Regions from separate parts of the Streptomyces sp. NBC_00158 genome, predicted to be linked through region 3. Evidence: riboswitches for the same ligand, from Rfam matches in the RefSeq annotation. Region 3 holds a riboswitch; each other region holds the start of a gene.

Region 1 (9,676 bases), 3.5 Mb from region 3:
GGAACGGCACGAACTGGTTGCCGAGGTCGTTGACGCTGCGGTGCCGCGGCCCGTACGGGAACACCCGCGCGACGGCGTCCCCGCCGCACACGGCGACGACGGCGACGACCGAGGCGGACACCGCCCCGAGGAGCGAGTCCTTCCGCCCGGAGGGCCGCACGGCCGGCGGGCCGGCGGGACGCCCGGGAACCCGGCGCGGGGCGAGCTGCGATGTCGGCATGGTGCACCGACGATCTCAGGAAGGAAGGACTCCGCGGTGACCGGGGGGTGAACTCGCACCCCAACACCACCGGAATCGTTGGTCGAACCGGTGGCTCGGGCCACCCTGACTGCATACCATCGATCACCGCAAGGCCCTTGTGCACCGAAGCACAATCTCCCGGCCCTGGAGGCTCCTTTGCACCGTCGCACTGCGCTCTCCGTCTCCGCCGTCCTGCTCGCGGCGGCCCCCCTGCTGACCGCGTGTTCGGGTGAGACCCGGCCCGGTACCGCCGCCGTCGTCGGGGGTGAGCGCATCACCACCTCGGCGCTCCAGGCCCAGGTCGGTGACGTGCGCGCCGCACAGAACAAGTCCGAGCAGGGCGCACAGCTGATCGGCGCTACCGCCGGGCTGGAGCGGCTGAAGCTGAACAAGATGATCCAGAGCGCCGTGCTGGAGCGGGCCGCGGAGGACGCCGGGCTGAGCGTGAGCCCCAAGGAGGTCCAGGACGTCCGCAAGGCGCAGATCGAGCAGCTGGGCGGGGAGAAGGAGCTGAAGGACGCGGCGCTGCAGCAGGCGCAGCTGGCGCCGGGGCAGATCGAGGCGGACACCCGTTTCAAGCTGCTGCGGGACAAGCTGTTCGCGCACTACGGCAGCCAGGACAAGGCGCTGGCCAAGCTGGCGGAGGCGGCGAAGGCGCTGCACATCGAGGTCAACCCGCGCTACGGCCGCTGGGACGCGCAGCAGATCCTGCTCGGGGACCAGGAGACGCCGTGGATCACCCAGGTGACCCGTCCCGAGCAGGCGGCACCCGCCGGAGCCTGACGGCCGCGGGCGGGGGTAGGTTCGGGGGGTGAACGACACCCCCGCCTCCGCCGCCGCTCCCGCCGAGCCCACGGGCCGGATCGTCCTGCTGACCGCCAGCCACCGGGTCGCCCCTGGGCTGCTGTCCTGGCCGGCCTGGCAGACCCTGCACGCCGCGGACCGGGTGCTGTGCGCGGACCCGGGCCACCCGCAGCTGCCGTACCTGCGCGAGGCGGGGGTCGAGGTGGCGCACGAGGTCCCGGACGCGCACGCGCTCGTCGAGGAGTGTGCCGGGGGCCGGACGGTCGTGGTGCTGCCCAGCGGCGAGGGTGACCAGCGGCTGACGGACGGGCTGGCCCGGCTGGCCGGCTCGGGCCGGGTCGCGATGCCCGACCTGGAGCTGCTGCCCGGTTCGTACGACCTGCCGGGGGCGCGGCTGCTGGACCTGGTGCAGATCATGGACCGGGTGCGCCGGGAATGCCCCTGGACCTCGCGGCAGACCCACGAGGGGCTGGTGAAGTACGCCATCGAGGAGGCGTACGAGCTGGTCGAGGCGATCGAGGACGGGGACCGGGACGCGCTGCGCGAGGAGCTCGGCGACGTGCTGCTGCAGGTGGTGTTCCACGCGCGGATCGCCGAGGAGGAGGGCGGCGGCGAGGAGGGGGCCGAGCCGTTCTCCATCGACGACGTCGCGGGCGACCTGGTCGACAAGCTGGTCCGGCGCCACCCGCACGTGTTCGGGGACGCCACGGCCCGGTCCCCGGAGGACGTCAGCGCCCACTGGCAGGCCACCAAGGCGGTGGAGAAGCAGCGGGACTCGGTCACGGACGGGATCCCGCTGGGCCAGCCGGGCCTGGCGCTGGCGGCGAAGCTCGCCGGGCGGGCCCGTACGGGCGGGGTGGCCGTGGAGCTGCCCCGGGGCGAGGGCATCGGGTACGAGCTGCTGGAGCTGGCGGCGCGCGCCGAGGCGTCGGGGACCGATCCGGAGACGGCGCTGCGTGCGGCGGCCCGGGTCTACCGGGACGCGATCCGGGCGGCCGAGGGCGTCGAAGACACGGCCTAGTCCCGCGGGGCGCGGGCCGAGGGGTCGTGCCAGTGCGGGGACGGGCGGTGCAGGAACCACTCGCCGAAGCCCAGGGGGCGGGTGCGCTGGGAGCCGGCGACGGGGACGGCGTCGTGGAAGAGGCGGTCGGGGCGGGCGCCCAGCTCCTGGAGGAGGTGGGAGGTCTCCTCGAGGAACAGGGCCGGTCCGCTGAGGTAGACGTCCTGTTCCCGCCAGAGCGCGCGGTTGCCGAGGGCGGTGGCCAGCCGGTCGGTGGCCTGGTTGCGGTGCTGCCCGGGGGCGGGGGTGATGTAGGTGACGCCGAGCCAGCGGCAGGCCGCGGCGTGCCGGTCGATCAGGGGCCGGTCGTAGAGGTGCGCGGAGTCCCGTGCGACCACGAAGAGGCGTACGTCGTGGCCGGGAGGGTGCTGGAGGAGTTCCTCCAGCAGGGCGCGGACGGGCGCCCAGCCGGTGCCGGCGGCGATGAGGGTGAGGGGGCGGTCCTCGCGGCGCAGGGTGAGGCGGCCGCCGGGGGCGCCGAGGCGCAGCACTTCGCCGGGCAGGACGTCGCGGACCAGGGCGGTGCTGAGCCGGCCGCCTTCGATGCGGCTGACGTGCAGGTCGACGGTGCCGTCGGGGCGGGGGGCGTTGCCGAGGGAGTAGGTGCGCCAGGTGGTGGGGACGCGGGCGCTGCTCACGCTGACGTACTGGCCGGGCCGGTAGGTCAGCGGGGTGCGCGGTGCGAGGGTCAGTACGCCGATGTCCTCGCCGTACTGGAGGTGGCGCACCACCTCGGCCTCCCACCAGGGGGGTTCGTCGCTGTCGGCGGCGCCGGCCGTCATGGCGTCGGCGATGAGCTGGTAGGCCTCGTACCAGGCCTTCTCGACGGCCGGGGTCCAGGCGTCGCCGGAGGTCTGGGCGAGGGCGGCGACCAGGCTGGTGCCGACGGCCGCGTAGTGCTCGGGGCCGACGAGGAACTTGCGGTGGTCGCGTCCGAGGTCGCGTAGATAGGGGACGAGGGTCTCGGCCTCCAGGTGGGCGACGACATGGGTGAGCGCGGCGAAGAGCCGGTCGCGCTGGCGTTCCATGTCCTCGGCGGAGGCCGGGAAGAGTTCGCGGAGCCCGGGGTTGTGCCAGAAGAGGTGGGAGTAGAAGTACTTGACCGCGTGCTCGGCCCTTCTCTCCACCACCGCGAAACTGCTTTTCAAGATCCTCACATCCACAGAACCGAAAGTAGGAATGTCGCAGAACCCGGCGTCAAGTGATGTCCGATCTGCGGACAGCCGCGACGAAGCGGCCATAAGGGATGGCCGGTGGCGAGCCGGGATACGGTCGACGGGTGCACGATCAGACCTCCGCCGCCCAGCCCGATCCTTCCCTCCCGGAGATGCCGACGCTCTTCGACTGGGAGTTCGCGACCGACCCGTACCCGGCCTACGCCTGGCTGCGCGAGAACTCGCCGGTGCACCGCACCCGGCTGCCCAGCGGGGTCGAGGCGTGGCTGGTGACCCGGTACGCCGACGCCCGCCAGGCCCTCGCGGACCAGCGGCTGTCCAAGAACCCGGCGCACCACGCGGAGCCGGCGCACGCCAAGGGCAAGACCGGGATCCCGGGGGAGCGCAAGGCGGAGCTGATGACGCACCTGCTGAACATCGACCCGCCGGACCACACCCGGCTGCGGCGGCTGGTGTCGAAGGCGTTCACCCCTCGGCGCGTGGCGGAGTTCACCCCGCGCGTCCAGGAGCTGACCGACCACCTGATCGACCGGTTCGCGGCCAAGGGGGAGGCGGACCTCATCCACGAGTTCGCGTTCCCGCTCCCCATCTACGCCATCTGCGAGATGCTCGGCGTACCGCGCGAGGACCAGGACGACTTCCGCGACTGGGCCGGGATGATGATCCGGCACGGCGGCGGGCCGCGCGGCGGGGTCGCCCGCTCGGTGAAGCAGATGCGCACCTATCTCGGGGAACTCATCCACCGCAAGCGGGATGATCTGGGCAATGACCTCATTTCAGATCTGATCCGGGCAAGTGATCACGGAGACCATCTGACGGAGGCCGAGGCCACGGCGATGGCCTTCATCCTGCTCTTCGCCGGCTTCGAGACGACCGTGAACCTCATCGGCAACGGCATCCACTCCCTCTTCATGAACCCGGACCAGCGCGAGCGGCTCCAGGCCTCCCTCGCCGCCGGGGAGAGCGCGCTGCTGGAGACCGGCGTCGAGGAACTGCTGCGCTACGACGGCCCCGTGGAGCTCGCCACCTGGCGGTTCGCCACCCGGCCGCTGGCCCTCGGCGGGCAGGACGTCGCGGCGGGGGACCCCGTACTGGTGGTCCTCGCGGCGGCCGACCGCGATCCGGAGCGGTTCGCCGAGCCGGACACCCTGGACCTCTCCCGGAGTGACAATCAGCACCTCGGGTACGGCCACGGGATCCACTACTGCCTCGGCGCCCCGCTCGCCCGTCTCGAAGGGCAGACGGCACTCGGAACTTTGCTGAAGCGTCTGCCGGATCTGGAACTTGCGATTCCCCCTACTGACCTGCGCTGGCGCGGCGGACTCATCATGAGGGGCCTGCGCACCCTCCCCGTCCGCTTCACAGTCCCGAACGAATGAGGCCGCGAGCGAAGCGCGACTGACCGGAAGTCAGCCTGGAAGCCGGTCCGGAAGTCGCTCCCCCGTCGAACTTGTGACATCCGTTCGAAGGCGGCTAGGTTCTGCCGTTACCCCGCCGTTATGCGAAAGGTGCAGTCTCATGCTTCCCGGGAACGGCCGCCACAGACGCCCCCGCCAGGTACCCGCGATCGTCGTCACCGCAGGAGTCACCGGCTCCGCGCTGGCCATGCCGCTGCTCGCCGCCACAGGTGCGAACGCGGCCGACACCGCCACGTGGGACAAGGTCGCCGACTGCGAGAGCGGCGGCACCTGGAGCGCGAACTCCGGCAGCGGCGCCTACGGCGGCCTGCAGTTCACCCTGGAGCAGTGGCGCAACGCCGGCGGCCTCGCGTACGCGGAGCGCCCCGACCTCGCCAGCCGCTCCCAGCAGATCGCGGTCGCCGAGCGGGTGCTGGCCTCCCAGGGCCCCCAGGCGTGGCCGCTGTGCTCCGCCTCGGCCGGACTGACCCAGCAGGGCCCCGCCCCCGAGGTGGACCCCGGTGACAAGCTGGAGCCCGGGCCCGTCGCGCCGACCAAGGGCCGCCCCGACGGCTCGGTGCCGAACGCGGGCAAGGGCAAGCCCTCCACGGACTTCGGGGCCCCGACCCCGGCGCCGAACACCCCGTCCAACCCGAGCGGGCTGCCGGACTACCCGCTGGGCCCCTCCAGCGGACTGCCCGTCATGCCCGCGCCGGACTTCACGGTCCAGCCCACGACGCCCGGCACGGCCACGCCCACCCCGGGCACGCCCACCCCGGGCACGCCCACGCCGACGGCGCCGGGCACCCCGACCGCTCCGGGCGTCACCCCGACGGCCCCGGCCACCCCCGGCGCCACCCCCACCCCGGGCGTCACGCCCACCGCCCCGGCCACCCCGGGCGACCCGACGGCCACCCCGTCCGCCGGGGCGACCGACGGCTCGGGCAAGCACCGCGGCCCGGCCGCCATCGAGGTGCCGGCGGCACCTGGCACGGCGTCAGTGCCCGCCGGGGAGCCCGTCTACACCGTGAAGCCGGGCGACAGCCTTTCGGACATTGCGAAGGCCAAGGGCGTCAAGGGCGGTTGGGACGAGCTCTACAAGGCCAACGAGCAGGTCATCGGTGGGGACGCGGACCTCATCAAGCCCGGACAGAACCTGGATCTAACCAAGAAATAGAGGGCAGTTCGGGCATCCATTAAGAGTTGAATGTCCGTTATCGCCAAATGAGACATGCATCTCTTCCGGACAACTGGCGTGTCTCGTTCCGGAACTGTTGCAAACCCGCCTCTCACCTGCACAAACGTGCTCCCGAGAGAGGCAAGTAGGCCGGTTTCTCCCCAAAATCACACGTTGAACATCGGGGAGAGACCTGTCTACCTTCTGAATCGCTCGCCACCGCGGGCTCCTTCGACCGCATCGCCGAATCCTGCCGGCGGACGGAGGGAACAGTCGTCGCGCAAGCGCCGAAGGCAGGAGCGGGGGAACCAAGGTAGGCGCCGGGAAAGGCCGTTGAGAGACGGCCCGCGTACCGGCTAGGGGTGAAGACACGCGCCGCGCCGCGTGACCGGGCAACTCATCCGCCCGAACCCGACAGCTCACCTCGAAGGCGTCGGTGAGGAGAACTCCATGCTGCTTTCCGGCAAGGGCAAGCACCGCCGCGGCTCCAAGGCCGTCCGCATCGTCACGCTCGCCGGTGTCGCCGGTGTCGCCGTCGCGGCCCCGCTGATGGCCGCCGGCACCGCCAGCGCCGCCACCGCGGCCGAGTGGGACAAGGTCGCCGCCTGCGAGTCCGGCGGCAACTGGTCCATCAACACCGGCAACGGCTACTACGGCGGTCTGCAGTTCTCCGCCTCCACCTGGGCCGCGTACGGCGGCAAGGCGTACGCCTCGCAGGCCAACCAGGCCACCAAGGGCCAGCAGATAGCCATCGCCGAGAAGGTCCTCAAGGGCCAGGGCAAGGGCGCCTGGCCGCACTGCGGCGTCGGCCTGTCCAACTCCTCGTACAACGGCGGCGGTTCCACCACCCCGTCGAAGCCCGCTCCGGCCAAGCCGGCCCCGGCCAAGCCCGCTCCGGCCAAGCCGGCCCCGGCGAAGCCCGCTCCGGCCAAGCCCGCCCCGGCGAAGCCGTCCACCTCGACGACCGAGACCAAGGGCTCCGGCAACGGCTCGGGCAACTGGACCCCGGCCAAGCCGTCGACCGGCACCCCGGCGACCGGTGGCACCTACACGGTCAAGGACGGCGACACCCTCGGCACCATCGCCGACGCCAACAAGGTCAAGGGCGGCTGGGAGAAGCTCTTCGAGCTCAACAAGGACACCGTCTCCGACGCCGACCTGATCTACCCGGGCCAGAAGCTGAAGCTCGCCTGAACGTCCGCGTAACACTCGCGGCACCCCGCAGCATCCCCACCGCCCGGCGCGTATCCCCCCACGCGCCGGGCGGCGGCGTGTCGTCCTCCAGTGCCCGCATTCCGGAACCGGAGCGCCGACCTCCGCCGTCTCCTCTCTCGTCAGGCACGCGAATTCAGGGGCCCTATGTCCCGGAAGGCGGGTATTCGGCCCCTTTTTCGTCCCAGGACCCGGGCGGTCGGGCAGCCCACACCCCGGAGCCGGTTAGGCTCTAGTCGGCAGGGCCGTCCCACGGCCCACACGCCACCGCACACCCAGCGTCACATCCCAGAAGGAGATGCTCGTGCCGTCCATCGACGTCGTCGTAGCCCGGGAAATCCTGGACTCCCGAGGCAACCCCACGGTCGAGGTCGAGGTGGGCCTCGACGACGGCAGCACCGGCCGTGCTGCCGTTCCGTCCGGCGCCTCCACCGGTGCCTTCGAGGCCATCGAGCTCCGTGACGGTGACCCCAACCGTTACATGGGCAAGGGCGTGGAGAAGGCCGTCCTCGCCGTCATCGAGCAGATCGGGCCGGAGCTCGTCGGCTACGACGCCACCGAGCAGCGCCTGATCGACCAGGCCATGTTCGACCTCGACGCCACCGACAACAAGGGCTCGCTCGGCGCCAACGCCATCCTCGGCGTCTCCCTCGCCGTCGCGCACGCCGCGTCCGAGGCCTCGGACCTGCCGCTGTTCCGCTACCTCGGCGGCCCGAACGCGCACCTGCTGCCCGTTCCGATGATGAACATCCTCAACGGTGGGTCGCACGCCGACTCCAACGTGGACATCCAGGAGTTCATGATCGCCCCGATCGGCGCGGAGTCCTTCTCCGAGGCGCTGCGCTGGGGTGCCGAGGTCTACCACACCCTCAAGAAGGTCCTGCACAACAAGGGCCTCTCCACCGGCCTGGGCGACGAGGGCGGCTTCGCCCCGAACCTGGAGTCCAACCGCGCCGCGCTCGACCTCATCATCGAGGCCATCAAGCAGGCCGGCTACACCCCGGGCAAGGACATCGCGCTCGCGCTCGACGTCGCCGCGTCCGAGTTCTACAAGGACGGCAAGTACGAGTTCGAGGGCCAGTCCCGCTCGGCCGCCGAGATGACGGACTACTACGCCGAGCTCGTCGAGGCGTACCCGCTCGTCTCCATCGAGGACCCGCTCTTCGAGGACGACTGGGCCGGCTGGAAGACCATCACCGACCGCCTGGGCTCCAAGGTCCAGATCGTCGGCGACGACCTCTTCGTCACCAACCCCGAGCGCCTCGCCCGCGGCATCGAGGAGGGCTCCGCGAACGCCCTGCTCGTGAAGGTGAACCAGATCGGTTCCCTGACCGAGACCCTCGACGCCGTCGAGATGGCCCAGCGCAACGGCTTCAAGTGCATGATGTCGCACCGCTCCGGTGAGACCGAGGACGTCACCATCGCCGACCTCGCCGTCGCCGTGAACTGCGGTCAGATCAAGACCGGCGCCCCGGCCCGCTCGGACCGCGTCGCCAAGTACAACCAGCTGCTGCGCATCGAGGAGATCCTCGACGACGCGGCCGTGTACGCCGGCCGCAGCGCCTTCCCGCGCTTCAAGGGCTAATCGCGCTCAGCCTCCGTACGTCCCCGCACTCGGTCCCGTACCGTGTGCGGGGACGTATTGCGTAGTGCGCGCACAGGGGAGGCGGGGCCATGGCCGGGAACCGGGATCGGTTCTCCACCTTCTCGACGGCGACCCGGCTCAAGCAGCTCGGCGAACGGACCGCGGCCCACGTCTACCGCTCGCAGTCCCGCCGGCACATCCGCCGCAGCCGGCTCACCGGCCGCGCGGCACTGCTGGTCCTCGTCCTCTGTACGCTGGTCGTCGCCCTCGCGTATCCGATGCGCCAGTACGTCTCCCAGCGCTCGGAGATCACGGACCAGCAGCGGGCCGCGGACACCGCGCGCAAGCGCCTCGAACAGCTCCGCGACGAGAAGGCCCGCTGGCAGGACCCCGCCTACGCGGAGCAGCAGGCGCGCAAGCACCTGCACTTCCTGCGCCCGGGGGAGATCGGCTACATCATGACCGACCCCGGGGCCGCGGCCCCGGACCACCGCCGCGGCGGCCAGGACGGTTCCGACCGCCCCTGGTACTCCAACGTCTGGGACGGCGTTGACAAGGCCGACCGCCCCGGCGAATGACCCACTGACCCACCCATCACGCACGACCGAACGAAGAGACTTCCTCCAGGCATGCAGACGCCCCCGCCCCAGACCGACCGGACCGAGCCGACCGACGCGGACATCGAGGCGTTCGAGCAGCAGCTCGGCCGCCCCCCGCGCGGGCTGCGCGCCATCGCGCACCGCTGCCCCTGCGGTCAGCCGGACGTCGTCGAGACCGCACCCCGGCTGCCCGACGGCACGCCCTTCCCGACGCTGTACTACCTGACGTGCCCGCGCGCGGCCTCCGCGATCGGCACGCTGGAGGCCAACGGCGTGATGAAGGAGATGCAGGCCCGGCTCGCCGAGGACCCGGAGCTCGCCGCCGCGTACCAGAAGGCGCACGAGGACTACATCCAGCGCCGCGACGCCATCGAGGTGCTCCAGGGCTTCCCGAGCGCGGGCGGCATGCCGGACCGGGTCAAGTGC
Region 2 (9,676 bases), 740 kb from region 3:
GGTAGTAGCCGCTGCGCTCGATGGCCGCGCGCAGTCCCTGGGTCGTCGTACCGGATTTCGCCATGAGGTCCATCCTAAGGCCCGTACGGGCTCCCCCTGCCTGCCGTGCGCTCAGTAGCTCGGCAGCGTGCGCGGGCCGAGGTCGGTCCGGGCGGGCGGGTGGGCCACCCGGACGGTGGCGCTGAGGACGGAGAGGCCCTCGGTGGCGACGACGACCGGCTCCAGCGAGATCCCGGTCACTTCCGGGTGGTCGTCCAGCAGGCGGGACAGCCGCAGCAGCAGCTCCTCCAGGGCGGGGGTGTCGACGGGGTCGCTGCCGCGCCAGCCGAAGAGCAGCGGGGCGGCGCGGATGGAGCGGATCAGGGCGGCGGTGTCCCGGTCGGTGGCCGGGACCAGGCCGTGGGCGGTGTCGCCGAGCAGCTCGGAGGGGACCCCGGCGAGGCCGAAGGAGAGGACGGCTCCGGCGGCGGGGTCGACGGTGGCGCGGACGACGGTGTCCACTCCGCGCGGGGCCATGGCCTGCACCACGGGCTGCAGCTCGGCCGGCTTGCCGAAGGCTTCGGTGAGCTCCTCGTACGAGCGCCTGAGCTCGGCCTCGGTGGTGAGGTCGAGGCGTACGCCGCCCAGGTCGGCGCGGTGGCGCAGGTGCGGGGCGGTGGTCTTGAGGGCGACCGGGTAGCCCAGGACCCGGGCGGCGCGGACGGCGGCGTCGGGGCCGGGGGCGGGGAGGGTGGGCAGCACCCGGATCCCGTAGCGGGCCAGCAGTTCGCGGGCGTCGGCCTCGTCCAGGGTCAGCGCGGCCCCCTCCTCGACTCCCGCGAGCAGGGTGGCGAGCCGGGCGGCGGCACCCGCCTCGTCGATGTCCTCGTACTCGGGGACCTGTCCGGTCTCGGCGTTGTCCCGGCGCCACCGGGCGTACCGCACGGCTTCGGCGACGGCCTTCACGGCGCGCTCGGCGGCCGGGTAGGCGGGGATCCGGCCGGCCCCGTCCAGGGGGTGCGGGGCGCCGCCGCCGGGGACCTCGGCGGGCGGCGGGGGCGAGGCGGGGGGCGTGTCGCCGGCCGCGGCGGCCAGGGCTTCGACGAGGTCGCCGAGTTCCACGTGGACCACGGCGACGGGCTTGCCGGGGACCTCGGCGACGGCCTCCCGCAGCGCCTGCGCGAGGTCGTCGGCGAGCCGGCGGTCGCTCACGGACGGGATGGCGGTGACGACGACGGCGTCGCAGTCGTCGGAGGCGAGCGCGGCGCGCAGGGCGGCCCGGAAGTCGGCGGGGCCGGCGGCGGTCGTCAGGTCGAGCGGGGGCAGTGGCCGCAGTCCCTCGGTCAGGCAGGCGTCGTAGGTGAGGACGCCGAGGGACTCGGAGTTGCCGAGGATGGCCACCCTGGGCCCGGCCGGCAGCGGCTGCCCGGCCAGCAGCAGGCCGACGTCGACCAGCTCGGTGACGGTGTCGACGCGGATGACGCCGGCCTGGCGGAGCAGCTCGGAGACGGTGGCCTCGGGGAGCCGGGTGCCGGGGACGACGTGTCCGGCGGGGGTGTGGCGGCCGCCGAGGGCGACGACGACGGGCTTGGCGGCGGCGGTGCGGCGGGCGAGGCGGGTGAACTTGCGCGGGTTGCCGAGGGTTTCCAGGTACATCAGGGCGACTTCGGTGGCCTCGTCCTCGTACCAGTACTGGAGGATGTCGTTGCCGGAGACGTCGGCCCGGTTCCCGGCCGAGACGAAGGACGACAGCCCCTCGCCGCGCCGCAGCAGGGCGGACAGCAGGGCGATGCCGATGGCCCCGGACTGGGTGAACAGGCCGATCGGGCCGCGGACGGAGGCGGGGGCCGGGGCGAGGCAGGCGTTCAGCTCCACCTCCGGGGCGGTGTTGATCACCCCGAAGGCGTTGGGCCCGATGAGCCGCATCCCGTACGAGCGGACCTGCCGCACCAGTTCGCGCTGGCGGGCGAGCCCGGCGGGGCCGCTCTCGCCGTATCCGGCGGACAGGACCACGAGCCCCTGCACCCCGTGCTCGCCGCAGGCGGCCACGGCGTCGGGCACCCGGTCGGCGGGGACGGCGATCACGGCGAGGTCGACGGGGGCGCCGATGTCGGCGAGGCCGCGGTAGGCCCGTACGCCTTCGAGGAGGTCGCCCTCCATGCCGGGGGCGCGGGCCTCGTTGACGGCGTAGAGGTGGCCGCGGAAGCCGCCGTCGCGCAGGTTGCGCAGGGCGGTGGCGCCCACGCCCGCGCCGGAGCGGCTGGCGCCGATCACCGCGACGGAGCCGGGGGCGAGGAGGCGCTGGACGGAGCGGGCCTCGGCGCGCTGCTCGCGGGCGCGCTGGACGGCGAGGGACTCGGCGGTGGGTTCGAGGTCGAGGGTGAGGTGGACGGAACCGTCCTCGAAGCTGCGCTTCTGCTGGTAGCCGACGTCCGTGAACACCTTGATCATCTTGGTGTTGGCGGGCAGCACCTCGGCCGCGAACCTGCGGATCCCGCGTTCCCGGGCCACCGCGCCGATGTGTTCCAGGAGGGCGGAGGCGACCCCGCGGCCCTGGTGGGCGTCCTGGACCAGGAAGGCGACCTCGGCCTCGTCGGCGGGGGCGGAGGCGGGGCGTCCGTCGGGGCCGATGCGGTCGAAGCGGACCGTTCCGATGAACTCACCGCCGATGGTCGCGGCGAGGCCGACCCGGTCGACGTAGTCGTGGTGCGTGAAGCGGCGGACGTCGCGGTCCGAGAGACGGGGGTAGGGCGCGAAGAAGCGGTAGTACTTCGACTCGTCCGAGACCTGTTCGTAGAAGCTGACCAGGCGGCCCGCGTCCTCGGTGGTGATGGGGCGGATCCGGGCGGTGCCGCCGTCGCGCAGCACGACGTCCGCTTCCCAGTGGGCCGGGTACGAGGGGTCCGACGCGGTGGTCATGGGGCCACCTTAAGGGGCGGTCCGGCCAGGTGTGCGAGTGCGGTGGGCGGCCCGCCCGGCGCGTGCGCGGCGAAGACGGCGCACCGGGGCGAACCGGTGCAAGCTGGGGAGGGTCGAACGGCAGTGGACAGGGGCCGAAGGTCGGTCCGAGCATTCCGGACGGCGTGAGAGACTGGTCTAGACAACCCGTAGAACCTGAAGGGCATCACCATGGCAGAGCGCCGCGTCAACGTCGGCTGGGCCGAGGGCCTGCACGCTCGTCCCGCCTCGATCTTCGTCCGGGCGACGACCGCCTCCGGAGTCCCGGTGACCATCGCGAAGGCCGGCGGCGACCCCGTCAACGCCGCGTCGATGCTGGCGGTCCTGGGCCTGGGCGCCCAGGGCGGCGAGGAGATCGTCCTGGCTTCCGACGCCGAGGGTGCGGACGCCGCGCTCGACCGCCTCGCGAAGCTGGTCGCCGAGGGCCTCGAGGAGCTCCCCGAGACCGTCTGACCCTTCGGGTCCGGTAGACCGGAAGCCGCAGTCCCCACCACCCCGGGGGCTGCGGCTTCCGCTTTTCCCCTTCGGGGATCCGGTCGGTGCACCCGGTCGGGAAATCCTGGAATTCGGATTCGGCGTGAGGGGACCGGGCCGCGGTCGCGCAAAACGGACGGGAATTCCACCGGCGTCCGGGACGGACGGTTCCGGGATATCCCTCCGTTGTATACGGGAATTGTTAATTCGGAGCGCTCGCCGTGTTTACGGCAGGTTGCGGATTCCTCACCCGCGGCCGGTGCGCCCCGGCCGACCGCTGCGCGTGCAGCGCGGTCAGCGCCCTGGCCCGCTCCGCGTCCCCGCGCGCGACGGCGTCCACGATCGCGGCGCGCTCGGCCCAGCACTCCGCGGGCTGCGCGGGGGCCTCGACCGCGTACATCCAGGCGATCTTGTGCCGGGTCTGGGTCAGCAGGGCGATCAGCCCCGGGCTGGCCGAGGCCTGGGCCAGCGTCTCGTGGAACCAGCTCCCCAGGGCGCGCAGGTCCTCCCCCTGGGCCCGCCCGGCCCGTTCCCGGCCCAGCCTGACCAGCCCGCGCAGCACCTTCAGGTGGCCGTCGGTACGCCGGCGGGCGGCCCGGGAGGCGGCGAGCGGCTCCAGCAGCGTCCGCAGCTCCAGGAGGTCGGCGGCCTCCTGCTCGGTCGGCTCGGCAACGCAGGCGCCCGCGTGCCGCCGCGTGGTGACGAAGCCCTCGGACTCCAGGGTCCGCAGCGCCTCGCGGACCGGCACGCGCGAGACCCCGTAGCGGCGGGCCAGCACCTCCTCGGTCAGCCGGCCGCCCGGCCCGAAGAATCCGGAGACGATATCGTCGCGGATCGCTGTGCACACCGCGTGCGCCGGAATACGCAAGGCCGGACCTCCGCTGGTTTCGGTTCGGTTTATCGTGGCCGTTCCGCGACTCTATGGCAACAGGCGACGGATTTCCGAGCGGGTCGGCGAACAAGGCCGGAAACAGGGGCGGAAATACGGAGAAGGCCCCGGCTCTGTGAGCCGGGGCCTTCTTCGGTGAAGCGTGCTGTGTGCCTGCGGGTCAGATGCCCACGCCGTGGCTGCGCAGGTAGGCCAGCGGGTTGATGTCCGTGCCGTACGTGGCGCCGGTGCGGGCCTCGAAGTGCAGGTGCGGGCCGCTGGAGTTGCCGGTGGAGCCCGACAGGCCGATCTGCTGGCCCGGGGTGACCGTTTCGCCGGCGGAGACGCTCAGCGAGTCCAGGTGCCCGTACTGGGTGTACGTGCCGTCGTTGTGGCGGATCACGACGTTGTTGCCGTAGGCGCCGCCCCAGCCGGCCTCGACGACGGTGCCCGCGCCCACGGCGTGGACGGAGGTGCCGGAGTCGGCGTGGAAGTCGATGCCCGTGTGGCTGCCGGAGGACCACATGCCGCCGCCCGCGCCGTACTGGGTGCTGACGTACGAACCGTCGATCGGGGAGACGAAGGTGTTGAGGCGCTTGCGGGCCTCTTCCTTGGCGGCCTTCTCGGCGGCCTCGCGCTCGGCCTTCTCCTTGGCCTCGGCGGCGCGCTTGGCCTCGGCTGCCCGCGTCTTCGCCTCGGCCTCGGCCTGGGCCTGCGCGGCCACGGCCTCGGCGGCGCTCTGCTGCGTCGCGGCCTGGACCTCGATGTCGTCCTGCAGACCGTCGGCGACGACGATCGCGTTCTGACCGGTGTCCTCCATGGACGGAGCGCTGCTGTTGTCCGCCGCGAAGGCCGGAGCGGCCAGGGTGCCGACCACGCCCGTGGTGGCGAGGGCGGCGACGCCGGCGAAGCCGGCGGTCTTGCGGCTCAGACGGCTGGAACCACGGTGCTTACCAGAACCGGCGGCACGACTGCCAAACGCCATGAAGGGGGTGATCCTTTCCTTCCCTCTCGCCTACCGGGTTAGCTGACGGGTTCGGAGCAGGAAGGTCTCCTACGGGCCTCCTCTTGCGAGGGGGTCCGATTCACCCCAGGGACGCATGTGGGTCCCCGGCTCCCCAGGCTCGCGCCTGACGGGGACTCGGCGATCGCTGTCCGGTGCCGCGGGTGCGGCGGTTACAAACTGACGAACAGCACGGCCGACGCTAGGCGGATCATCAGTCAATCGCCAAACAGACGAGCGGTTTTGTTGCGTACGCCACACCGCATACCTGCAACCACACCACTAAACGGACAAAGGGGGCTCCGGTGGGCGTTCCACCGGAGCCCCCTGGAAACGGGCCGGACACCGGCCCGTCTCGGGCCTCGCGCCGCTCAGTTGGAGACGACGGTGACCTCACCGATGCCGAGGGCCAGGACGGGCTCCTCGATCTGCGCCGCGTCACCCACGAGGATGGTGACCAGACGGTCCACCGGGAAGGCGTTCACGACCGCCGAAGTGGCCTCCGCCGTACCGGTTTCGGCGAGCCGCGCGTACAGCCGCGCCTGGTAGTCGTCCGGCAGCTCCTGCTCGACCTGGTCGGCCAGGGTGCCGGCGACGGAGGCGGCCGTCTCGAACTTCAGCGGGGCCACGCCCACCAGGTTCTGCACCGCCACGTCCCGCTCGGCGTCGGTCAGTCCGCCCTCGGCGAGGGTGCGCAGCACCTTCCACAGGTCCTCCAGCGCCGGACCCGTGTTGGGGGTGTCCACCGAGCCGCTGATGGCGAGCATCGAGGCGCCCTTGCCGTCGGCGGTCGAACGCAGCACCTGCCCGAAGGCGCGCACGCCGTAGGTGTAGCCCTTCTCCTCGCGCAGCACCTTGTCCAGGCGGGACGTGAGGGTGCCGCCGAGGCAATAGGTGCCGAGCACCTGCGGGGCCCAGACGATGTCGTGCCGGTCCGGCCCGATCCGGCCGATCAGCAGCTGCGTCTGGACGGCGCCCGGCCGGTCCACGATGACCACGCGGCCCGTGTCGTCGGCCGTCACCGGCTGGACGGGGCGGGCCGCGGCGGTGTCGCCGGTCCAGGCGCCCAGGGTGTCCGCCAACAGGGCGTCCAGGTCGATGCCGGTCAGGTCGCCGACGACCACCGCGGTGGCGGTGGAGGGGCGTACGTGGGCCTCGTAGAAGGCGCGTACGGCCCCGGAGTCGATCCGCGCGACCGTCTCCTCGGTGCCCTGGCGCGGGCGGGACATGCGCAGCGTGGCCGGGAACAGCTCCTTGGAGAGCTCCTTGGCGGCGCGGCGCTGCGGATTGGCCAGCTCGTGCGGGATCTCGTCGAGCCGGTTGCGCACCAGGCGGTCGACCTCGCCGTCGGCGAAGGCGGGCGCGCTCAGGGCCTCGGCGAGCAGGGCGAGCGCCTTGGGCAGCCGGGAGGCCGGAACCTCCAGGGAGACCCGCAGACCCGGGTGGTCGGCGTGCGCGTCGAGGGTGGCGCCGCAGCGCTCCAGCTCGGCGGCGAACTCCTCGGCGGAGTGCTTGTCGGTGCCCTCCGACAGGGCGCGGGCCATGATGGTGGCCACCCCGTCGAGACCCTCGGGCTCGGCGTCCAGCGGCGCGGCGAGGTTGACCTCGACCGCCACCACCTGCTGGCCGGGGCGGTGGCAGCGCAGCAGGGTCAGGCCGTTGGGGAGCGTGGAGCGCTCCGGGGCCGGGAAGGCCCACGGCTTCGCCTCGCCGGCCTGCGGCCGCGGGTGGAAGGTCATCGTGACGGCTGCGGTGTCGCTCACTGCTCCGCCCCCTCGTTCTCGTCGTGCTGCTCGGTCTCGTGGGCCTCGGCGCCGGCCAGCGGCTCGTAGACCAGTACCGCGCGGTTGTCGGGGCGCAGCCGGGCCGCGGCCACGGCCTGCACCTCCTCGGCGGTGACGTCCAGCACCCGCTGGACGGCGGTCAGGGCGAGCTGGGGGTCGCCGAACAGCACCGCGAAGCGGCACAGTTCGTCCGCGCGGCCGGCCACCGTGCTCAGCCGGTCCAGCCACTCGCGCTCCAGCTGCGCCTGCGCGCGCTCCATCTCCTCGGTCGTCGGGCCCTCGGCGGCGAACCGCGCGAGCTCCTCGTCGACGGCCGCCTCGATGGCGGGCACCTCCACGCCGCTGGAGGTCTTGACGTCCAGCCAGCCCAGCGAGGGCGCACCGGCCAGGCGCAGCATGCCGAACCCGGCCGCCACGGCCGTCTGGTCACGGCGTACCAGGCGGTTGTGCAGGCGGGAGGACTCGCCGCCGCCCAGCACGGTCAGCGCCACGTCGGCGGCGTCGCACTCGCGGGTGCCGTCGTGCGGCAGGCGGTAGGCGGCCATCAGCGCGCGCGCCGGGACCTCCTCGACGATCTCCTCGCGCAGCTGCCCGCCCATGACCTCGGGGAGCGAGCCGTCGCGCGGCGGCTGCTTGCCGTCGTGCGCCGGGATGGTGCCGAAGTACTTCTCGACCCAGGCGAGGGTGCGCTCCGGGTCGATGTCGCCCACGACCGACAGGACGGCGTTGTTGGGCGCGTAGTACGTACGGAAGAAGTTGCGCGCGTCCTCCAGGGAGGCGGCGTCCAGGTCGGCCATCGAGCCGATCGGGGTGTGGTGGTACGGGTGGCCCTCCGGGTAGGCGAGGGCGGTCAGCTTCTCGAACGCGGTGCCGTACGGGACGTTGTCGTACCGCTGGCGGCGCTCGTTCTTGACGACGTCGCGCTGGTTCTCCATGGACTCGTCGTCCAGGGCGGCCAGCAGCGAGCCCATGCGGTCCGCCTCCAGCCACAGGGCGAGCTCCAGCTGGTGGGCCGGCATCGTCTCGAAGTAGTTGGTGCGCTCGAAGCTGGTGGTGCCGTTCAGCGAGCCGCCGGCGCCCTGGACGAGCTCGAAGTGCCCGTTGCCCGGTACGCTCGCCGAACCCTGGAACATCAGGTGCTCGAAGAGGTGAGCCAGACCGGTCCGCCCCTTGACTTCGTGGCGCGAGCCGACGTCGTACCAGAGGCAGACGGCGGCGACCGGAGTGAGGTGGTCCTCGGACAGCACCACGCGCAGGCCGTTGGCCAGCCGGTGCTCGGTCGCTGTCAGGCCGCCGGAGCCGGCCTGAGCTGTGGCCGTGTGACCCATGGGCATGTGGTCCCTTCGATCGCGATGCAGAGATTTCTGTCAGACCTGCCACTGTATGCAAGCGCACCGACGGCCGGATAAGTTCCCGGGTCACTCCCGCCGACTCCGTACGGGGGACCCCCGGGGTCGGAGTCGGCGTTGTCGGTGCCTCGGGCCACAATGGTCCGCGTCAACCACGCCAGATCCACCCAGTACACCCCGAACCTTGGTTAAGGAGCCGCGCAGCGATGGCCCGCCGCAGCACGAAGACCCCGCCGCCGGAGGATTTCGAGGAGAAGATCCTCGACATCGACGTCGTCGACGAAATGCAGGGCTCCTTCCTCGAGTACGCGTACTCGGTGATCTACTCCCGCGCCCTGCCCGACGCACGCGACGGCATGAAGCCGGTGCACCGGCGCATCGTCTACCAGATGAACGAGATGGGCCTGCGGCCCGACCGGGGGTACGTCAAGTGCGCCCGCGTCGTCGGCGAGGTCATGGGCAAGCTCCACCCGCACGGCGACCAGTCGATCTACGACGCCCTCGTGCGCATGGCCCAGCCCTTCTCGATGCGGCTCCCGCTGGTCGACGGCCACGGCAACTTCGGCTCCCTCGGCAACGACGACCCGCCGGCCGCGATGCGCTACACCGAGTGCAAGATGGCCGACGCCACGTCGCTGATGACGGAGTCGATCGACGAGGACACCGTCGACTTCACCGCCAACTACGACGGCCAGGAGCGCGAGCCCGTCGCCCTGCCGGCGGCCTACCCGAACCTCCTCGTCAACGGCGCCTCCGGCATCGCCGTAGGCATGGCCACCAACATGGCCCCGCACAACCTGGGCGAGGTCATCGCGGCCGCCCGGCACCTGATCCGGTACCCGGAGGCGGACCTGGAGGCGCTGATGCGCTTCGTACCGGGCCCCGACCTGCCGACCGGCGGCCGGATCGTCGGCCTGTCCGGGATCAAGGACGCCTACGAGAGCGGCCGCGGCACCTTCAAGATCCGCGCGACCGTGTCCGTGGAGGACGTGACGGCGCGCCGCAAGGGCCTGGTCGTCACCGAACTGCCCTTCACGGTGGGTCCCGAGAAGGTCATCGCGAAGATCAAGGACCTGGTCGGCTCGAAGAAGCTCCAGGGCATCGCCGACGTCAAGGACCTCACCGACCGCTCGCACGGCCTGCGCCTGGTCATCGAGATCAAGAACGGCTTCCACCCCGAGGCCGTCCTGGAGCAGCTGTACAAGCTGACGCCGATGGAGGAGTCCTTCGGCATCAACAACGTCGCGCTGGTCGACGGGCA
Region 3 (9,676 bases):
GGCCCGGTGCGGTGGTCTGGACAGCGGCCAGCAGCCGCAGCAGGGCCGTGTCCATCTCGTCGTCGTCCGGCCCGGCGGCGGGAACGGCGCCCGCCCGCTCGTACGCGACGCCCTGATGGAGCAGCAGGGTGGAACCGGCCGCGTCGTCGAGGAGCATGTTCGGCCCCGAACCGTCGGGCCAGCACAGCGCGCGTTCGACGCACCACCAGAACTCCTCGGCGCTCTGGCCCTTCCAGGCGAACACCGGAACGCCCGGCCGGTCGTCGCGGCCGCCTCCGGGACCCACCGCGACGGCGGCCGCCGCCGCGTCCTGGGTCGAGAGCACGTTGGATCCGGCCCAGCGCACCTGCGCGCCCAGCGCGACCAGCGTCTCGATCAGCACCGCGGTCTGGACCGTCATGTGCAGCGTTCCGGTGATCCGGGCTCCGGACAGCGGCGCCTGCCCCGCGTACTGCTCCCGCAGTGCCATCAGCCCCGGCATCTCGTTCTCCGCCAGGCGGATTTCGGTGCGGCCGCGGAATGCCAGGGACAGGTCCGCCACCCGCTGGTCCGGGCCCGCGCCTCTTTCACCGAGGGGTGCACGCGGCATTGCGTCCAGGGCCGACTGCGCGGTCGACTGCGCGCTCTCGCTCGTTGCCGAGGTCATGGGTGGCATTTCCCCTCTTCTGTGGTCATCTCCTGGAGCGTCACTCCGGGACCACCCGGGCTCAAGGGGTTTCCCGTTGCCCGATGGAACTGGCAACCGGCCGGAGCGTGCGAGCCCCTGGAAATCGCCACGCCCCACCGGAAAATGCGCGGGGCATGCGGCACCGGTGGCGTTTCCGTGTTTCCGGATCTGGACAACCCCTTGGCCCCGGAGCGGGGCATCGGGAATGCTCGTTGCAGAGAGAACGCCGCTACCGGAATTCCCCGGGCAGTGGTCTTCTCACCGGATATGGAGAGGGGGATTCGAAATGCGCAACCACGCCGTGGGCCTCCGCCCGCGCCTGGACAAGGTCAAGTCCGGCCGCTGAGCCGCACTCTGATCCTTCGGCGAGTGCCGTGAGCCCCGGCCCACGGCACTCGCCGACATGCGTTCCTTGAATCACGAGGTGAATACCAGTCATGCCAGTCGATCCCAAGCCGTTCCTCACCCGCCCCACCGGCTGCCTGTTCGTGTTGTCCGGGCCTTCGGGCACGGGGAAGACCTCACTGGCGCGCGCCATGGCCGAGTCCGATCCGACGCTGGTCACCACCCGGTCCGTGACCACGCGCCGGCCCCGGCCCGGAGCCGGCGAGGAACACTACGACCACGTCTCCCGTGACGAGTTCCTCAAGATGGCCGGCAACGGCGAGTTCGCGCAGTGGATCCACCCGTCCTTCGACGAGTACTACGGCACCCTGCGCGCTCCCCTTGAGGAGGCGCTCGGCCGGGGCCAGGACCTGCTTCTCGACTACTGCCCCGAGGGCTACCTGAACCTCCGGCGCTGCTTCCCGGAACAGACCGTCGGCATCTTCGTCATGGCCCCCAGCGTGGAAATGATGGACCGGCGGCTCGCGGGCCGGGGCAGTGAGAACGAGGAGGAGCGGGAGCTGCGGCACACGATGGCGCTGCGCGACTTCAACTTCGTGGCGGAGCACGCCTACCACGTCGTCAACGACGACTTCGAGGAGGCGCTGGGCACCCTGCTGGCGATCCGCCGGGCGGAGAAGGCCCGGCTCGCTCACCAGGGCCTGGCGCTGGGGGCGTACGCACGCCACGCCGAGCCGACGCTGCTGCGCTACTACTGACCCCTGCGGGCCGGCCCTGCGCGCCGGGGCCGCCCCGCAGCCGCTGCTTCCGGTCGGCGGGGGTGGCGGCCGAGCGCCGGGCCGTCCTGTCGTCGTACGCGGGATCCGCGTACGCACGACGACAGGACGGCCCGCTCGCGCTCCTGCGGGGTCAGCGCTCTCCCGCGAGGTCCAGGTCACCCGCCCGGGGCCCGCTCGGCGCCGGGCCCGCCGGGTCCGCCGGCTTCGGGTCGCGCCAGGGGCGGGCGATGGGGGTGGAGACCGGGCGCCACCAGGGGTCGACGGGCAGCTTGCCGGCGGGCTCGAAGGGCTCGCCGGGGCGCGGGGCGGCGATGCGCTGGCCCGCGTCCCCGGCGGCGTCGAGCGTCCAGTCGGCGGGTTCGGCCCAGGCGTGGAAGGCCAGGTTGAAGGTGCCCCAGTGGATCGGGAGCAGCGTCCCCGCCGGAGCCCCGCCCTGGAGGTCGAGGTGGGCCCGCAGGCCCTCCTCGGGGGTCATGTGGATGTCGGGCCAGTACTCCGAGTACGCGCCGATCTGGATCATCGTGGCGTCGAACGGGCCGTGCTCGGCGCCGATCTCCTTGAAGCCCGGGAAGTAGCCGGTGTCGCCGCTGTGGAAGATCCGGTGCCCGCCGCCGCTGACCACCCAGGAGGCCCACAGCGTGAACTGCTGGTTGCGCAGGCCCCGGCCGCAGAAGTGCCGGGCGGGGGTTGCGGTGAGGGTGAGTCCGGCGACCTCGGTGGCCTCGTTCCAGTCGAGTTCGCGCAGCCGGTCCGGGGAGACGCCCCAGCGCTCCAGGTGCGCGCCGACGCCGAGGGGGACGGCGAAGACCGTGTCCGTGCCGGCCAGCGCCTTGATCGTGGGGAGGTCGAGGTGGTCGTAGTGGTCGTGGGAGATCACGACGACGTCGACGGCGCCCAGCGAGGCCAGCGGGACCGGGACGGGGTGGAGCCGCTTGGGTCCGGCGAAGGGGAACGGGGAGCAGCGGTCGCCCCAGACGGGGTCGAAGAGGACGCGGCGGCCGTCGATCTCCGCGAGCACGCTGGAGTGGCCCATCCAGGTCAGGCGCAGTCCGCTCGCCGGCGGCTTGGCCAGGTCGGCGAGGGTGGTCGGGTGTACGGGGACGGAGGCGGCCGGGCTGCGCCGGGCCCGCTGCTCCTTGTGGAAGTAGATCTTGGCGAACTCCGCCATCGATCCGGAAGGTCTGGTCCGGGCCCCGACCGGGTTCCGGAAGACGCCGTCGGCGAAGTTCGGCGAGCGCAGGATCCGCTCCAGCCGTGCGCCGGACGGGTCCGCGCCGAAGGCTTCGGGCCGCAGGGCGCGCAGCCGGGGACGCAGGGGAAGGGAGCCGGTCAAGGCGCCTCCTGGGAAGGTGCAGGATGGGACGGTCGTACGTCTACGACCATCCCAACGCACACCGGCCCCGGAGGATTCCGCCGCGCGGTGTCGTGAGCGCCACCCGGGGCTTCCCCTCCCCCGCCCGGGGCCGCTACAGCGGCAGCAGGTCCGGGCGCTTGGCCTCGACGTGGTCGCCGGAGGACTCGCCGCGCAGCCGGCGGCCGATCCACGGCACGAGGTGCTCGCGCGCCCACTGGATGTTGTCGCGGGTCACGTCCACCGAGCCGCGCGGCGGGACGGGCGGCCAGGGCTGGTCCGGGTCGGCCGGCACCTCGTAACCGAGGACCTGTGCGGCGCGCAGGGCGACGCGGGTGTGGCCCTCGGGCGAGAGGTGGAGGCGGTCGCCGTCCCAGGCCCGGCGGTCCTGGACGGTCTTGAGGGACCAGAGGTCGAGGACGGGGCAGTCGTAGCGGTCGGCGATGGCGCGGACGTGCACGTTGTACGTCGCGATCTTGCCGCGCAGGTGCTTGAGGACCGGTACGCCCCGCGTGTCGAAGCCGGTCGTGATCATCACGAGGCCCACGGAGGCCTTGAGGTCGGCGAGGGCCGCCTCGAACCGCTCCGCGACGTCGTCCGGGTCGCTGCCGGGGCGGATGATGTCGTTTCCGCCCGCGCAGAAGGTGACGAGGTCGGGTGCGAGTTCCTTGGCTCTCGGGATCTGGTCGGCCACGATCTGGTCGAGTACTTTGCCCCGCACGGCCAGATTCGCGTACCGGAAGTCGTGCTCGTCGCGCTGATCGGCCAGGAGCACGGCGAGCCGGTCCGCCCAGCCAAGATAGGAATCCCCGGGTCCCGGGTCCCCCACGCCTTCGGTGAAGCTGTCCCCGATCGCCGCGTACGAGCCGATGGTCTTCAGTGTCGTCTTCGTCGCTGCCACAGGAAGACATCCTTCACCTTGGCAACCAACCTACGCCAACGTAATGAGGGGTTGACGGACCGTGATCTATACCACGCGGGGGATAAGGAATAAGTACACGTGGGGCCGGGACCCCCCTCGGGTCCCGGCCCCACGCGTGTTCTCGTGCCGACGGCGGGTGCCGTCAGATGCTCACGCCCTTGGAGCGGAGGTAGCCGAGCGGGTCGATGTCGGAGCCGTAGGACGGGCCCGTGCGGATCTCGAAGTGGAGGTGCGGGCCGGTCACGTTGCCGGTCGCGCCGGAGAGGCCGATGGTCTGTCCGCCGGTGACGCTCTGGCCCGCGGAGACGGAGAGCGAGGAGAGGTGGCCGTACTGGGAGTACTTGCCGTCGGCGTGCTTGATGACGACCTGGTTGCCGTACGCGCCGCCCCAGCCTGCGGAAACCACGGTGCCCGCGCCGACGGCCCGGACGGTGGTGCCGGTGCTCGCGATGAAGTCGACGCCGGTGTGGTAGCCGGAGGACCACATGGCGCCGCTCACGCGGTACTGGGTGGAGACGCCGCCGGCGACGGGGGAGGTGAAACCGGCGGCGGTGGCGGGCGCGGCTGGCGCGGCGGCCTTCTCGCTCTTGGCGGCGGCGCCGGAGCCCTGGGCGGCCGCGCCGCCGGAGGTGCGGGAGGGCTTGCCGGCGGTGGTCTTGCCCGTGCCCTTGGGTGCCCGGGCCTTGTCGCCCAGGTCCTCGGAGCCGGACGGAGTACCGCTGGAGGATCCCTCGGCCGGGGCCGCAGGGGCCTTCGGGGCGGGGGCGGCGTCCCGGCCGCCGACGAGGGTCAGCTTCAGGCCGGGGTGGATGAGGGACGGGTCCTCGCCGACGGCCTCGTGGTTGTCGGCGTACAGCTGCTCCCAGCCGCCCTCGATGTGGCGCTCGGCGGCGATCTTGGAGAGGTAGTCGCCCGGCACGACGGTGTAGGAGGTCGGCGCGGCGGCGGGGGCCGCGGCGGCGGACCCGGCGGCCGGGGCCGCGGCGCGGAGGGCCCCCGGGGCCTGCGCGCCCTGCGCGGGGACGGACGCGGCCTGGGGGGCGGCCGGGGCGGCGTTGGCGCCGGCGGCCCCCATCAGGGGGAGCGCGAGGGCCGCTCCGCCGGTCCCGGCGACGGCGAAGCCGCGGGATATCGAACGGGACTTCGGACGGCGATGCTTACCCTTTCCGGGCATGGCGAATTCCTCTCCGGCGCCTGCGAGGTGAGCTGTCGGGTTCGGACTGGAGATGTCCGGCCGTACGTGCTGGGCACGGTTTCGGCTTCACCCCTAGCTGCGCCGGAGAAGATCCGGAACAGCGGCCTACCTGGTTCCCCCGCTCCTGCCGCGCGCGATGGTCGGGTGCGGTTCCCGGGCGGCGGCAGGATTAGGCGGTCCACCCGGATCGATCGCGAAGGTAATCGAGCGGGGCACCGGGCAACAAGCCGCGAATTCCCTGACGGATTCGCAGATATGGGGGATCAACGGAATTCCGGTCACCCTGCGTCCATTCCGCACCATCAACAACCGCCCCCACAAGGCAATTCGGATTCCGCGATCAGGCACGCACGGTCACCGTATGATCTGGCTCACGGGGCCCGGCCCGATCTCGCCTCCACATATGGCAAGTTGTTCCCAACCAGACCAATTCGGACACCACGGACCCACGCGGAGGAGTACACGTGACCCAGCAGATACCCCAGCCCCTTCCGGCCCGGCCCGAGCCCGGCGCGGAGCTGACCGGAGTGCGCAACTTCCGCGACGTGGGCGGCCTGCCGACCACGGACGGACGGAGGGTCAGGCCGGGACGACTGTTTCGAAGCGGACATCTGGCGCATGCCACCGAAACCGATGCAGAGTTCCTCGGCTCGCTGGGGCTGCACACCGTCTTCGACTTCCGCAACGGAGCGGACCAGGCCCTGGAGGGCCCGGACGTCGAACTGCCGGGCGTGCGCAACGTGAACATCCCGCTGACGGACCCGGCCGACGGCCGCGAGTTCTGGAAGATGGTCCGCGACGGCCGGCTGGAGCAGCTCCGCGGCCTCCTCGGCGAGGGCCGGGCCGCCGCCCGCATGACGGACTCGTACCGGACGATCATCCGCACCCGCACCGCCGAACACGGCCGCGTCGTGCACGCCCTCGCGCGGGACAGCGTGCCGGCGCTGATGCACTGCGCCGCCGGCAAGGACCGGGCCGGGCTGTCGGTCGCGGTGACCCTGCTCGCGCTGGGCGTGGAGCGCGAGGCGATCGTGGCGGACTACCTGGAGTCCAACGCCCCGCACAACCGCTACCGGGTGCGCCGGGGCAGCGACGAGCCCGAGTCCCGCTCCCCCGAGGTGATGGAGCTGCTGGCTCCGCTGTTCGACGCCCGGGCGGAGTACCTGTTCGCGGCCTTCGCCGTCATCGACGAGCAGTGGGGCGGGGTGGAGCCCTACCTCTCGGAGGGTCTCGCGCTCGCGCCCGAGTCGCTGGAGCGGCTGCGGGACCGGCTCCTGGAGGGCTGACCCGCGAGGGCTGCCCGGACGGCCGGAGGGGACCCGCCAGGGCCCCTCCGGCGCCGTCGCGCCCGCGCCTCAGCGGTTGCCGACCGCCTGTTTGACCAGGGTCCGGCCGAAGTCCCACATCAGCCCGCCCCCGCCGTGCGCCTCGTCCATGACCTCCTGGAAGGCCCCGAGGAACCGCTCCACGTCCGCCTCGTCGACGATCAGCGGCGGGATCAGCTTGATGACCTCCAGGTGGTCCCCGGAGACCTGCGTGAGGATCCGGTGCCGGCGCAGCAGAGGCACCACGACCATCTGGGCGAACAGGCCCTTGCGGGCCGCCTGGAGCATCGCCCACCGGCTGCGCAGCCCCAGGGAGGTGGGCCTGCCGAACTCGATGCCGATCATCAGTCCGCGTCCGCGCACCTCGTGCAGCAGCTCGTACCGGTCCACGAGCGCCGCCAGGCGCCCGCGCAGCAGGTCGCCCGTCGCCCGGGCGTTGGCCACCACCCGCTCGTCCTCCATGACGGACAGGACCGCCAGCCCGGCCGCCATCGCCTGGGCGTTGGAACCGAAACTGGCGGAGTGCACCAGCACCCGGTCCATGGACGAGTAGACCTTCTGGAAGATCCAGTCCTTGCCCAGGGTCGCGCCGACGGGCACGTACCCGCCGGAGAGGGCCTTGGCCACGCACACCAGGTCCGGTTCCACGCCCGGCTCGTGCTGGTACGCGTAGAAGTCCCCGGTCCGTCCGAGGCCGGTCTGCACCTCGTCGGCGATCAGGAGGGCCTTGTGCCGGTGCAGCAGCTCCTGCGCGGCCCGCAGGAACCCGGGCGGGGCGGCGTGCACCCCCTTGCCCTGGACCGGCTCGACCACGAAGGCGGCCACGTCCCCGCGCGCGAGTTCGCGTTCCAGGGCCGCGAGGTCCCCGAGGGCGATCTTCGTGTCGGGGAGCAGCGGGGCGAACCCGTCGCGGAAGCCGCCTTCACCGTTGACCGACAGGGAGCCGGTTGTCAGCCCGTGGAAGGCGTGGTCGCAGTAGAGGATCCTGGGCCGCCCGGTGGCGTACCGGGCGAATTTCAGGGCGGTCTCCACCGCCTCGGTTCCGCTGTTGCCGAAGAAGACGCGGTCGAGGTGCGGGCTGTAGGACAGCAGCTTCTCGGCCAGCAGTCCGGGCAGCGGCTGGCAGTCGAAGCGGGTCAGGTCGGCGAGCTGGGCGTCCAGGACGTCGTGCAGGGCCCGGCGGACGACCGGGTGGTGCCGGCCGAGGCCCATCACCCCGAACCCGGCCAGCATGTCGAGGTAGTCGTTGCCCTCGGAGTCCCAGAAGTGGGCACCCTCGGCGCGCTCGTATACCTTGTCGAAGCCGATGGTGTGCAGCATGCGGGGCAGCTGGTGGTTGAGGTGGCGGGCGTGCAGTTCGTAGCGCTCCCCGCCGCGCTCGGCGAGCAGCGCGGCGAGGTCGAAGCCCCGCCGCGCCCCCTGTCCGGCGGTCATGCCGACGCGTCCCGGTTGCTCGCCACGGTCTCCCGGGCGGCGCGCAGGGTCTCCTTGAGGGAGCCCATGGTGGCGAGGACGGCGGTGGGCTCGTAGCCGCAGTGCGCCATGCAGTTGGCGCAGCGCGGGTCCTTGCCCCGGCCGTACTTGCTCCAGTCGGTGTCCTCGATGAGTTCCCGGTACGTGGGCACGTAGCCGTCGCTCATCAGGTAGCAGGGGCGCTGCCAGCCGAAGAGCGAGTAATTGGGGATGGCCCAGGCCGTGCAGGGGAAATCGGCCTTTCCTTCGAGGAAGTCGAGGAAGAGCGGGGAGTGGTTGAGGCGCCAGCGGCGGCGGTTGCCGCCGGCGAAGGCCTTCTTGAAGAGTTCCCGGGTCTGTTCGACGCCGAGGAAGTGTTCCTGGTCGGGCGCCTTTTCGTAGGCATAGGCGGGAGAGATCATCATTTCGTCGACCTGGAGGTCGTCGTTGAGGAAGTTCAGTACCTCGATGATCGTCTGCGGGGTGTCGGTGTTGAAGAAGGTCGAGTTGGTGGTCACCCGGAATCCGCGGCGCTTCGCCTCCTTGATCGCGGCGACGGCCTCGTCGAATACGCCTTCCTTGGCCACGGATTCGTCGTGGCGTTCGCGCAGTCCGTCGATGTGGACGGCGAAGGCGAAGTAGGGGGAGGGCGTGAACTTCTCGATCTTCTTCCGGAGCAGCAGTGCGTTGGTGCAGAGGAAGACGTATTTCCGCCGGGCCACGAGCTGGCGCACGATCTCGTGGATCTGCGGGTGCATCAGCGGTTCGCCGCCCGCGATGGAGACCATGGGCGCGCCGGATTCCAGGACGGCGCCGACCGCCTGGGCGACGGGCATGCGCTGCTTGAGCACTCCGGCCGGGTGCTGGATCTTCCCGCAGCCCTCGCAGGCGAGGTTGCAGGCGTAGAGCGGTTCCAGCTCGACGATCAGCGGGAACTTCTCGCGCTTGCGGAGCTTCTGTTCGAGAAGATAGGTCCCGACCCTGATGGACTGTCGCAGGGGCATGGCCATCTGGATTCACCTCCTGGGAAGCAGCAACGAACGGTGCCATTCGTAAAACGCGGGCAGTACGGCACGTAGTACACGGAAGGCAGATATTCCACCTCGAACCGTGCCGATACGGACGAGCTCGTGCTCCGGAGCGTCCACGACCACCCGGACGGCCGCAACGGGGCGTCCCGGTGCCGCGGCGGTCCACAGGGTGGCCGCGGACTCCATGTCGACCGCGACGGCGCCGGTGGCGCGCAGCTGCGCGCGCTCCTGGCCGCGGACGACGTGGTCGGATCCGGTCAGTGCGCCGGTGTGCACGGTCCGGCCGGGTGCGGCGCGGGCCAGTGCCTCGGCGAGCAGGGCGGTGCCGGTGCAGGCGACGGCCCCTCGGGGGTCCCGGGTCTCCTCGGCGACGACCAGGTCCCCGGGGTGCATGCCGGGCACCAGGCCGGCGCAGAACCCGGTCGCGAGGACGGCCGCCCGGTGCATCCCGGGCCGTTCCAGGGCGCGGGCCACGGACCGGTCGGCGGCGCGCGGCCCCATGCCGGTGCGCAGGACCGTGCCGCCCCCTCCGGCCGCGCGGCCCGCGCTGCGCAGGGCCGCCTCCTCGATGCGCAGGGCGCAGGCGACCAGCAGCGGCGGCGGGGGGTC

What was found. A riboswitch is a leader RNA that binds a small molecule or an ion and turns the genes downstream of it on or off. The one in region 3 is predicted to bind cyclic di-AMP.
Region 1: it holds a riboswitch for cyclic di-AMP, as region 3 does, so the genes downstream of both, OG553_RS20420 (transglycosylase family protein) here and OG553_RS04195 (LysM peptidoglycan-binding domain-containing M23 family metallopeptidase) in region 3, are expected to answer to the same signal.
Region 2: it holds a riboswitch for cyclic di-AMP, as region 3 does, so the genes downstream of both, OG553_RS07410 (M23 family metallopeptidase) here and OG553_RS04195 (LysM peptidoglycan-binding domain-containing M23 family metallopeptidase) in region 3, are expected to answer to the same signal.

Annotation. Positions count from the first base shown of each region.
Region 1 is NZ_CP108161.1:4,409,263-4,418,938, forward strand. It holds gene OG553_RS20390 (YfhO family protein) at 1-220, opposite strand, end outside; gene OG553_RS20395 (SurA N-terminal domain-containing protein) at 398-1,024, shown strand; gene OG553_RS20400 (nucleoside triphosphate pyrophosphohydrolase) at 1,053-2,066, shown strand; gene OG553_RS20405 (globin domain-containing protein) at 2,063-3,235, opposite strand; gene OG553_RS20410 (cytochrome P450) at 3,433-4,659, shown strand; gene OG553_RS20415 (transglycosylase family protein) at 4,799-5,854, shown strand; cyclic di-AMP (ydaO/yuaA leader) riboswitch at 6,130-6,302, shown strand; gene OG553_RS20420 (transglycosylase family protein) at 6,305-7,048, shown strand; gene eno (phosphopyruvate hydratase) at 7,365-8,651, shown strand; gene OG553_RS20430 (septum formation initiator family protein) at 8,741-9,229, shown strand; gene OG553_RS20435 (DUF501 domain-containing protein) at 9,281-9,676, shown strand, end outside.
Region 2 is NZ_CP108161.1:1,658,844-1,668,519, forward strand. It holds gene OG553_RS07390 (DUF5998 family protein) at 1-64, opposite strand, end outside; gene OG553_RS07395 (GNAT family N-acetyltransferase) at 112-2,898, opposite strand; gene OG553_RS07400 (HPr family phosphocarrier protein) at 3,109-3,390, shown strand; gene OG553_RS07405 (GntR family transcriptional regulator) at 3,614-4,279, opposite strand; gene OG553_RS07410 (M23 family metallopeptidase) at 4,461-5,264, opposite strand; cyclic di-AMP (ydaO/yuaA leader) riboswitch at 5,277-5,436, opposite strand; gene OG553_RS07415 (M16 family metallopeptidase) at 5,654-7,021, opposite strand; gene OG553_RS07420 (M16 family metallopeptidase) at 7,042-8,394, opposite strand; gene OG553_RS07425 (DNA topoisomerase (ATP-hydrolyzing) subunit A) at 8,622-9,676, shown strand, end outside.
Region 3 is NZ_CP108161.1:922,203-931,878, forward strand. It holds gene ahcY (adenosylhomocysteinase) at 1-589, opposite strand, end outside; gene OG553_RS04180 (guanylate kinase) at 1,105-1,770, shown strand; gene OG553_RS04185 (MBL fold metallo-hydrolase) at 1,922-3,124, opposite strand; gene OG553_RS04190 (SGNH/GDSL hydrolase family protein) at 3,258-4,043, opposite strand; gene OG553_RS04195 (LysM peptidoglycan-binding domain-containing M23 family metallopeptidase) at 4,207-5,238, opposite strand; cyclic di-AMP (ydaO/yuaA leader) riboswitch at 5,243-5,445, opposite strand; gene OG553_RS04200 (tyrosine-protein phosphatase) at 5,724-6,545, shown strand; gene OG553_RS04205 (aspartate aminotransferase family protein) at 6,615-8,018, opposite strand; gene hpnH (adenosyl-hopene transferase HpnH) at 8,015-9,046, opposite strand; gene OG553_RS04215 (1-hydroxy-2-methyl-2-butenyl 4-diphosphate reductase) at 9,053-9,676, opposite strand, start outside.